2 linked regions of the Acuticoccus sp. I52.16.1 genome follow. Each later gene encodes a partner of the first gene's protein in a complex. Links are inferred from orthologs where the notes say so. Each region holds a gene or a part of one and is shown in the gene's direction. Other genes may lie near its edges.

The links. Proteins that work in one complex are often made in the same cells at the same time.
Region 2: the proteins of carB (region 1) and carA are in contact, whole or in part, in a solved structure (PDB 1KEE), measured with the Escherichia coli proteins. The link is inferred for Acuticoccus sp. I52.16.1 from one-to-one orthologs.

What each region holds. Positions count from the first base shown.
Region 1 is NZ_CP094828.1:3,199,743-3,205,035, reverse strand. The notes cover bases 650-4,498. They hold carB (carbamoyl-phosphate synthase large subunit), read left to right. Parts: upstream 650-974; coding sequence 975-4,298; downstream 4,299-4,498. Other genes in these bases: greA (transcription elongation factor GreA), read left to right, coding at 4,404-4,498; MRB58_RS14540 (helix-turn-helix transcriptional regulator), read left to right, coding at 650-879. Outside these bases: MRB58_RS14545 (neutral zinc metallopeptidase), read right to left, coding at 1-252; more of MRB58_RS14540, read left to right, coding at 586-649; more of greA, read left to right, coding at 4,499-4,877; energy-dependent translational throttle protein EttA, read left to right, coding at 5,181-5,293. UniProt on the Escherichia coli protein: Large subunit of the glutamine-dependent carbamoyl phosphate synthetase (CPSase).
Region 2 is NZ_CP094828.1:1,858,437-1,862,138, forward strand. Bases 1-2,980 are described here. They hold carA (glutamine-hydrolyzing carbamoyl-phosphate synthase small subunit), read left to right. Parts: upstream 1-886; coding sequence 887-2,074; downstream 2,075-2,980. Other genes in these bases: MRB58_RS08330 (GatB/YqeY domain-containing protein), read right to left, coding at 119-574; MRB58_RS08340 (GNAT family N-acetyltransferase), read left to right, coding at 2,080-2,568; MRB58_RS08345 (mandelate racemase/muconate lactonizing enzyme family protein), read left to right, coding at 2,659-2,980. In the rest of the region: more of MRB58_RS08345, read left to right, coding at 2,981-3,702. UniProt on the Escherichia coli protein: Small subunit of the glutamine-dependent carbamoyl phosphate synthetase (CPSase).

The sequences.
Region 1 (5,293 bases):
GCCGCCCTGGCCGCCGGAAATCATCTCCAGGAGCTGCAGCGGGTTGATGCCGACGAAGACCCACAGCCCGATGGCGACGATGATGAAGAGAATGATCGAGCCGCCACCGGCGCGGCGCACACCGCCCGAGCTGCCGCCGCGGGGGATGCGCACGCGTCCGCCTCGCGGTAGGCCGGCCCGGCCGAAGATCGAACCCCCGCTCCCGCGGCGGTCCTCGAAATTGTCGCTCTTTCGGCGGCCTTCCCAGCGCATTCCTGTCCTCCGGCGTGCGAATCCAATCGGCGGCCGGAGCGGGAGGGCTAGCGCGCCGCCCGTCCCCAGCCCTTGATGAACGTCGACCACCGCTTCGAGGTTGCCCGCTCTTCACGGCGCGGTGTCGTTGCAGCCTGGGCGACAATAAGATGGTTTAACATGGTCGTCTCCTGTCATGAGGCTTTCGCGCCGGCGCTCCAGGGGGTGGCGCGCCGACGTTTTCGTCGATAGTGCTCACGCATTGAGTGCGCCTTAGCGACTCAACATGCGCGCCTGGTGCGCACTTTAAAGGGGTAGAGGCGCAATTTATGCGTCTTTTTGCGAGGATGCCGCATGACGCCTGAACAATTCCGCGCGTGGCGGAAGGCGAACAATTGGAAGCAGAAGGAGCTAGCCGACCGCCTGGGCCTGAAACGCCGTATGATCCAGTACTATGAGCGCGGCGACCGGGACGGCAAAAGCGTCGAGATTCCCAAGACCGTTCGTCTGGCCTGCTATGCGATCGCGTGCGGTGTCGAAGAGTTCGACGGGCACACCGTCGAGTGGTCCTCGGCCCCCGCGGAAGGGGCGCCCAACCTCGATCCGGACGGAGCCCTCGCCGACAATGACGAGGACGACGACGACTGATCGGACGGCTTGGCTTTGCGCCGGACGCGGGAACGCTCTATAGCGGGCCGTTCTTCCCGCCACCCACAGTCACAAGAAGCTGTCGCCGGTTCCCCATGCCGAAACGTACCGACCTTTCCTCGATCCTCATCATTGGCGCGGGTCCGATCGTCATCGGCCAAGCGTGCGAGTTCGACTATTCGGGCACGCAAGCCGTCAAAGCGCTCAAGGAGGAAGGGTTCCGCGTCATCCTGGTGAACTCCAATCCGGCGACCATCATGACGGACCCGGAGCTCGCCGACGCGACCTACATCGAGCCGATCACGCCAGAGATCGTCGAGAAGATCATCGAGAAGGAGAAGCCCGACGCGCTGCTCCCGACGATGGGCGGGCAGACGGCGCTGAACTGCGCCCTCGCCCTCTACGACAGCGGCTTCCTCGACAAGCACGGCGTGGAGATGATCGGCGCCAACGCGCAGGCGATCCGCACCGCCGAGGACCGTGACGACTTCAAGAGCGCGATGAGCGAGATCGGCCTCGAATCGCCACAGTCCGAGATCGCCCACACGCTGTCCGAGGCGCTCGCCGCACTCGACGTGGTGGGCCTGCCGGCGATCATCCGCCCCTCCTTCACGCTCGCCGGCACCGGCGGCGGCATCGCCTACAATCGCGAGGAATTCCTCGACATCGTGGAGCGCGGCCTCGACGCCTCGCCGACGACCGAGGTGCTGATCGAGGAGTCGGTGCTCGGCTGGAAGGAGTTCGAGATGGAGGTGGTCCGCGACCATGCGGACAACTGCATCATCATCTGCTCCATCGAGAACGTGGATCCGATGGGCGTCCACACGGGCGATTCCATCACCGTCGCCCCGGCGTTGACGCTGACGGACAAGGAATATCAGCGCATGCGGTCGGCCTCGATCGCGGTGCTGCGCAAGATCGGCGTCGAGACCGGCGGATCGAACGTTCAATTTGCCGTGAACCCCGAGGACGGCCGCATGGTCGTCATCGAGATGAACCCGCGCGTGTCGCGCTCCTCGGCGCTGGCGTCCAAGGCGACCGGCTTCCCCATCGCCCGCGTCGCGGCCAAGCTCGCCGTCGGCTACACGCTCGACGAGCTGGACAACGACATCACCAAGGGCGCCACGCCCGCCTCGTTCGAGCCGACGATCGACTACGTCGTCGTCAAGGTTCCGCGCTTCACGTTCGAGAAGTTCCCCGGCGCCAACACGGTGCTGACGACGTCGATGCGGTCCGTCGGCGAGGTGATGGCGATCGGCCGCACCTTCCAGGAGGCGATGCAGAAGGCGCTGCGGGGCCTGGAAACCGGCCTCTCCGGCTTCGACGATGCCGAGATCGAGGGGCTGGTGCCGGGCGAGGAAGGCCAGGCGATCCGCGCCGCGATCGGCGTGCCGCGGCCCGACCGTCTCTTGAAGGTGGCCGAGGCGATGCGCCGCGGCTTCTCGGTCGACGCGATCTACGAGCAGAGCCGCATCGATAAGTGGTTCCTCGAGGAGATCGCCGGGATCATCGCCTTGGAGGAGAAGGTTCGGGCGCATGGCCTGCCGCTGACCTCCGGCCTGATGCGGCAGCTCAAGGCCGCCGGCTTCTCCGACCAGCGGCTCGCCGCACTCGCCGGGATGACCGACGACCAGGTCCGCGCCTACCGCGAGCGGCTCGGCGTGCGTCCGGTCTACAAGCGGATCGACACCTGCGCGGCCGAGTTCGCGGCGCCGACCGCCTACATGTACTCGACCTACGAGACCGAGTTCGCGGGCGTCCCGCAGAACGAGGCGGCGCCCTCGAACCGCAACAAGGTGGTCATCCTGGGCGGCGGGCCGAACCGCATCGGCCAGGGCATCGAGTTCGACTATTGCTGCTGCCACGCGTGCTACGCGCTGTCGGACGCGGGCGTCGAGACCATCATGGTCAACTGCAACCCCGAAACCGTCTCGACCGACTTCGACACCTCCGACCGGCTCTACTTCGAGCCGCTGACGGTGGAGGACGTTCTCGAGATCCTGGCGGTGGAGAAGTCCGCCGGGCGGCTGATGGGCGTGATCGTGCAGTTCGGCGGGCAGACCCCCCTCGGCCTGGCGCAGCGTCTCGTCGACGCCGGGCATACCATCCTCGGCACGCCGGTCGACGCGATCGACCTCGCCGAGGACCGCGACCGGTTCCAGAAGCTCCTGCACCGCCTGCGGCTGAAGCAGCCGGACAACGGCATCGCCCACTCGGTCGAGCAGGCGCGTCTCATCGCGTCCGAGGTCGGCATGCCGCTGGTGGTGCGCCCGTCCTACGTGCTGGGCGGCCGCGCCATGGAGGTCATCCGCGACGAGGAGGGGCTCGACAAGTACCTCTTCACCACCCTCTCCTCGCTGGTGCCGGGCCACGTGCGGGCCAAGTATCCCAACGACAAGACCGGGCAGATCAACATGCTGCTCGGCAAGAACGCGCTCCTCTTCGACAAGTACCTCGACCGCGCGGTCGAGGTGGACGTCGACGCGTTGTCCGACGGGGAGGACGTGTTCGTCTGCGGTGTGATGGAGCACATCGAGGAAGCGGGCATCCACTCGGGCGATTCGGCCTGCTCGCTGCCGCCGCGTACCCTGCCCGACCAGATCGTCGAGCAGCTGCGGGCGCAGACCTCCGCACTCGCGCTGGCGCTCGGCGTGGTCGGCTTGATGAACGTGCAGTTCGCCGTGAAGGGCGGGCAGATCTACATCCTCGAGGTCAACCCGCGGGCGGCGCGCACCGTGCCGTTCGTCGCCAAGACCATCGGCGAGCCGATCGCCAAGATCGCCGCGCGCGTGATGGCCGGCGAGCGTCTGTCGACGTTCAACCTCACCACCAAGCCGCTCGACCATGTGGCGGTGAAGGAAGCGGTCTTCCCGTTCGCGCGCTTCCCCGAGGTCGACACCGTGCTCGGCCCGGAGATGAAGTCCACCGGCGAGGTCATGGGGATCGACCGCTCGTTCGCACTGGCGTTCGTGAAGAGCCAGATGGCAGCCGGCAATGCGCTGCCGCTCGAGGGGAAGGTCTTCCTATCGGTTCGCGATTCGGATAAAGCCTCCATTCGCGGCGCGGCCTCGCGGCTGTCAGCGGCCGGGTTCACCCTGGTGGCGACGTCCGGGACGCAGCGGGACCTGGAGGCGAACGGCATCCCCTGCGAGCGCATCAACAAGGTGTCGGAGGGACGGCCGCATATCGTCGACGCGATCAAGAACGGGTCGATTCAACTTGTGCTGAATACGGCAGAAGGGCCGCAGTCGCTGAACGATTCCAAGTCGATGCGCCGCGCCGCGCTGTCTCACCGGGTGCCGTACTACACGACACTTGCCGGGGCACTCGCCGCTGCGGAAGGAATTGCACTACAGGGCAGCCAGGAACTTGAGGTTCGCCCCATGCAATCCTACGTGAACGCATTCTCGGACGTTTGACGCCCGGCGGAACGCTTTCCGCACTTGCATTTTCGTCACAGTCTGTTGGAAACTGGACCACTTCGCTCGGAAGCGAGCGGCGTTACGAAGAAAGTTCGAATGACGATGGAAAAGATCCCAATGACGGCGCAGGGGTATGCGTCGTTGGAGACCGAGTTGAAGCGCCGCACATCGGAGGATCGTCCGAAAATCATTCAGGACATCGCCGAGGCGCGCGCGCATGGCGACCTCTCCGAAAATGCAGAATACCATGCCGCCAAAGAGGCGCAGAGCCACAACGAAGGCCGCATCACCGACCTGGAAGACATGCTTTCGCGCGCCGAAGTGATCGACGTCAAGAAGCTCTCCGGCTCGACCGTGAAGTTCGGCGCGTTCGTGACCCTGGTCGACGAAGACACCGATCAGGAAAAAAAGTACCAGATCGTCGGTGACGTCGAGGCCGACGTGAAGGCCGGCCGCATTTCGATCTCCTCGCCGATCGCCCGCGCGCTCATCGGCAAGACCGTCGGCGATTCCGTCGAAGTGACCGCCCCCGGCGGCGCCCGCGCCTACGAGATCACCGAGGTCCAGTTCCGCTGAGGACCCGAGGGGCCGCCGCGAGGTCACACACACCGTGACCCTCCCGCCGCGGCCCCGCTCTTCGGCATGCAGGCGCACCTCGCGCCAGCTCTGACGACCGCCGCGCACACGCCCGCGCGCCGCCTCGAGGATGACGACTCGCCCGCCTCCCGCAAGCACGGCCGCCGACGGCGTTCGGCACGATACGCCGCGCTTGCCGCGACCTGGCGCACCGTCTACGAGAAGACCACATCATCCGAGCTGAAGACACGTTGCGCGGCGCCTGTCCGCGCTATCCCCACGAGAGACCAACGACGAGCATTCATGGCACGCCAGTTCATCTACCATATGCAGGGGCTGTCGAAGGCCTACGGGACCAAGAAGGTCCTCGACAACATCCATCTCCAGTTCTATCCGGACGCCAAGATCGGCGTGCT
Region 2 (3,702 bases), 1.3 Mb from region 1 along the record:
TGGGGAGGTCGGTCCCGGCAGCGGCCTCTGAAGAGGGTCGCCGGAGGGGCGCGGTCGTAGCCGATCAAGCCTGTCGCGTCGTCGGACGTCGGGCGGCGTGACCCGGTAGAACAGCGCTCTAGCGCAGCATTCCCTTCACGAGATTGCTCGCCCGGCCGATGTCGAGCTGGTCCGGATAGCGTTTCTTGAGCGCGGTAATCGTGCGGCCCACGTCGCGAAGGCCGGCGGCGCCGATGTCGTTCACCACCTGCGCACAGGCGGTCCGCAGGGTCGGTTCGTCCATCAGCGGGGGCATAAACTCGCGGATGGTCTCGATCTCGGCCTTGGTCTGGCGCACCGTCTCCAGGTCGCCGGCCTTGCGGTCGGAGGCGATCTGTTCCTCGCGCTGCTTGATCATCTTGGCGAGCAGCGCGGCGATCTCGGCCTGCGTGATCTTCTCGCCGTTGCCCACGCAGTGCGCCTGATCGCGGTCGCGAATGGCCGTCTGCATGAGGCGCAGGGTACACATTCGGCGCCGATCATCATCATGCGCGGCGTTCTTTACGGCGGCTTGCAGTTGCTCTCGTACGTTCATGACCACACCCTGCTGACACAGACGCTGTCCGTTCGATGGCGCTTAACACCCTTGAACATCAGCGCCAAGCACGCAACCGGTTCCTTACTTTACGCTTAGCACCGCCGCCGAGGATTGCGACGGTTGTGCATCGCTGCCATGTGTTCCTGTCGTGCGGCTGACTAAAATGGCGAATTTTCCCAATTTGCCAACCCTACCTAACAAGGTGTTCATGCTCCGCACCCTGCGATCCGGTCAACGCTTGGGATGACGGGGTGTTCAACCGAACGCGGCGCGTTTACATCCTGTGGAACGATAACAGGGAAATTGTGGATGGACGGTTGGGTCGAGCCGAAGCCCACGGCCTGCCTCGCGCTGGCTGACGGGCTTGTCCTGCGCGGGATGGGCGCGGGCGCTGTTGGCACGGCGGTCGGCGAAGTGTGCTTCAATACGGCGATGACGGGTTATCAGGAGATCCTGACCGATCCGTCCTACGCCGGTCAGATCGTCACGTTCACGTTTCCCCATGTCGGTAATGTGGGAGCGAACGAGGACGATATCGAGACCGTCGCCGCCCAGGCACGTAATGCCGCCCAGGGTTGCATCCTGCGTGCGCCGATCTCGCGGCCGCAGAGCTGGCGGGCGCGCGAAGGCTTTGACACCTGGCTCGAGGCCCGCGGCATCGTCGCCATCACCGGCGTCGACACTCGCGCGCTGACCGCCCACATCCGCGAGGGCGGCATGGTCAACGCCGCGATCGCCCACAATCCGGACGGCGTGTTCGACGAAGCGGCCCTCCTGGAGGCTGCGCGCAACGCCCCCGACATGGACGGCGCGGAACTCGCCACCACCGTCTCCACCGGCGAAGCGGCCCCGTGGCTGGGCGGCGCCTGGACCTGGCCCGGCTTCTACGCCGAGATCGAGGGCGAGCGCGGCGGGCCGCGGATCGTCGCCCTCGATTACGGCATCAAGGGCAACATCCTGCGCCTTCTCGCCGAGCGCGGCGCCAACGTCACCGTGGTGCCGGCGAGCGCCAGCGCCGAGGAGATCCTGGCGCTGAACCCGGACGGGCTCTTTCTCTCCAACGGCCCCGGCGATCCGGGCGCGACGGGCAGGATCATCGGCGACACGCTGAAGACGCTCGTCGACCGGCGTCTGCCGACCTTCGGCATCTGCCTCGGCCATCAGCTCCTCGGCCATGCCATCGGGGCGAAGACCAAGAAGATGCGCCAGGGCCACCACGGTGCCAATCACCCGGTGCTCGACCTCGACAGCGGCGCGGTCTCCATCGTGTCGATGAACCACGGCTTCACCGTCGACGCCGCGACGCTGCCGTCCAACGCGCGCGAGACGCATCGCTCGCTGTTCGACGGGTCCAACTGCGGTCTGGCGATGACCGACCGGCCGGTGTTCTCGGTGCAGTACCACCCCGAGGCGTCCCCCGGCCCGCACGACAGCTACAACCTGTTCGACCGCTTCCTGGGCATGATCGCCGCCGAGAAGGCGCAGACCGCGCTGTGACGACGATGGCCCTGTCGGTCGAGGACGCGCGGCCGGAGGACCTCGCGGCGATCGCGGCGGTCAACAACGCCGCGGTCCCCGCCGTCAACGCACTGACGGCCGAGGAGATGGGCGCCGTCGCCGCGCTCGGCGCGCTGCGCATCGTGCGCACGGGGGGCGCGGTCGGCGGGCTGGTCCTGACGATCCCCGAGGGGCAGCCCTACGCCAGCCTGAACTACCGCTGGTTCAGCGGCGAGTTCGACGCTTTCCTCTACGTCGACCGCATCGTCGTCGCGCCCGAGGCGCGGGGGCTCGGCGTCGGCCGCGCCCTCTACGAGGACACCTTCGCCCGCGCCAGGTCGCTCGGCCGCCCGCGCGTCTGCGCCGAGGTGAACGTCGAGCCGCCGAACCCCGGCTCCATGGCCTTCCACGCCGCGACCGGCTTCAACGTCCTCCTCGACCGCTTCAACGAGGAGGCCGGCAAGACCGTGCGGATGATGGAGCGGCCGGTCTGACCGCGCGGCCGCCCGGCGCTTGACAGCCGGCGGCCACCCGCTACCCCCGTCCCTCATGGCCCGCGACAGAACGGGCCGCGAGGAGACGCCATGAAGATCACCGCCGTCCGCAGCCACCGGCTCGGCTACACCCTCCCCGAAACGCTCGGCTACTCGCAGCAGATGTACGACCGTCGCACGGCGCATCTGGTCGAGGTGACGACCGACGCCGGTATCACCGGTTGGGGCGAGTGCTTCGGCCCCGGCCCGGTCGCCGTCGCCAATCAGACGATCGTCGAGAAGGTGATCGCCCCGCTGATCGTCGGCCGCGACCCGATGGCCCGCGAGGTGCTGTGGCACGAGATCTACAACCGCCTGCGCGACCATGGGCAGAAGGGGATGCCGTTGCAGGCGCTGTCGGGAGTCGACATCGCGCTGTGGGACCTCGCCGGCAAGGCGACCGGCCAGTCCATCGCGCAGATGCTCGGCGGCCGCTTCCGCGAGGACGTCCCCGTCTACGGCTACGGCATGATGCTGCGGCCGGACGCGACCGACCTCGCCGCCCGCTTCGCTGAGGAGGCCGCCGCGATCGAGGCGAAGGGCTTCCGCGCCACGAAGATGAAGATCGGCCGCGGCGTCGCCGAGGACATCCGCCTGATCGAGGCGGTGCGTGGCGCGCTGAAGGACGAGACGCGGCTGATGGTGGACGCCAACCACGCCTACCACGTCACGCAGGCCTTCGCGGTCGGCCGCGCGATGGAAGGCCTCGGCGTCTACTGGTTCGAGGAGCCGGTCGCGCCGGAGGATCTCGACGGCTACGCCGAGCTGCGGCGCGGCCTCGCGGTCAACATCGCCGGCGGCGAGGCGGAGTTCACCCGCTGGGGCTGGCGCGCCCTCCTCGAGAAGCGCTGCGTCTCCATCGCGCAGCCGGAGGTGTGCGGCCTCGGCGGGATCTCCGAGTTCATGAAGGTGCTGACGCTGTGTCAGACGCACATGATCCCGGTGGTCAACCACGTGTGGGGATCGGCGGTGTCGGTCGCCACCAACCTCCAGCTCCTCGCCGCGCAGCCGCCGCTCCCCGGCGGCCTCCACCCCGACGAGCCGATGCTCGAGTACGACACCACCGACAATGCCTTCATGAGCGACCTGCCGCAG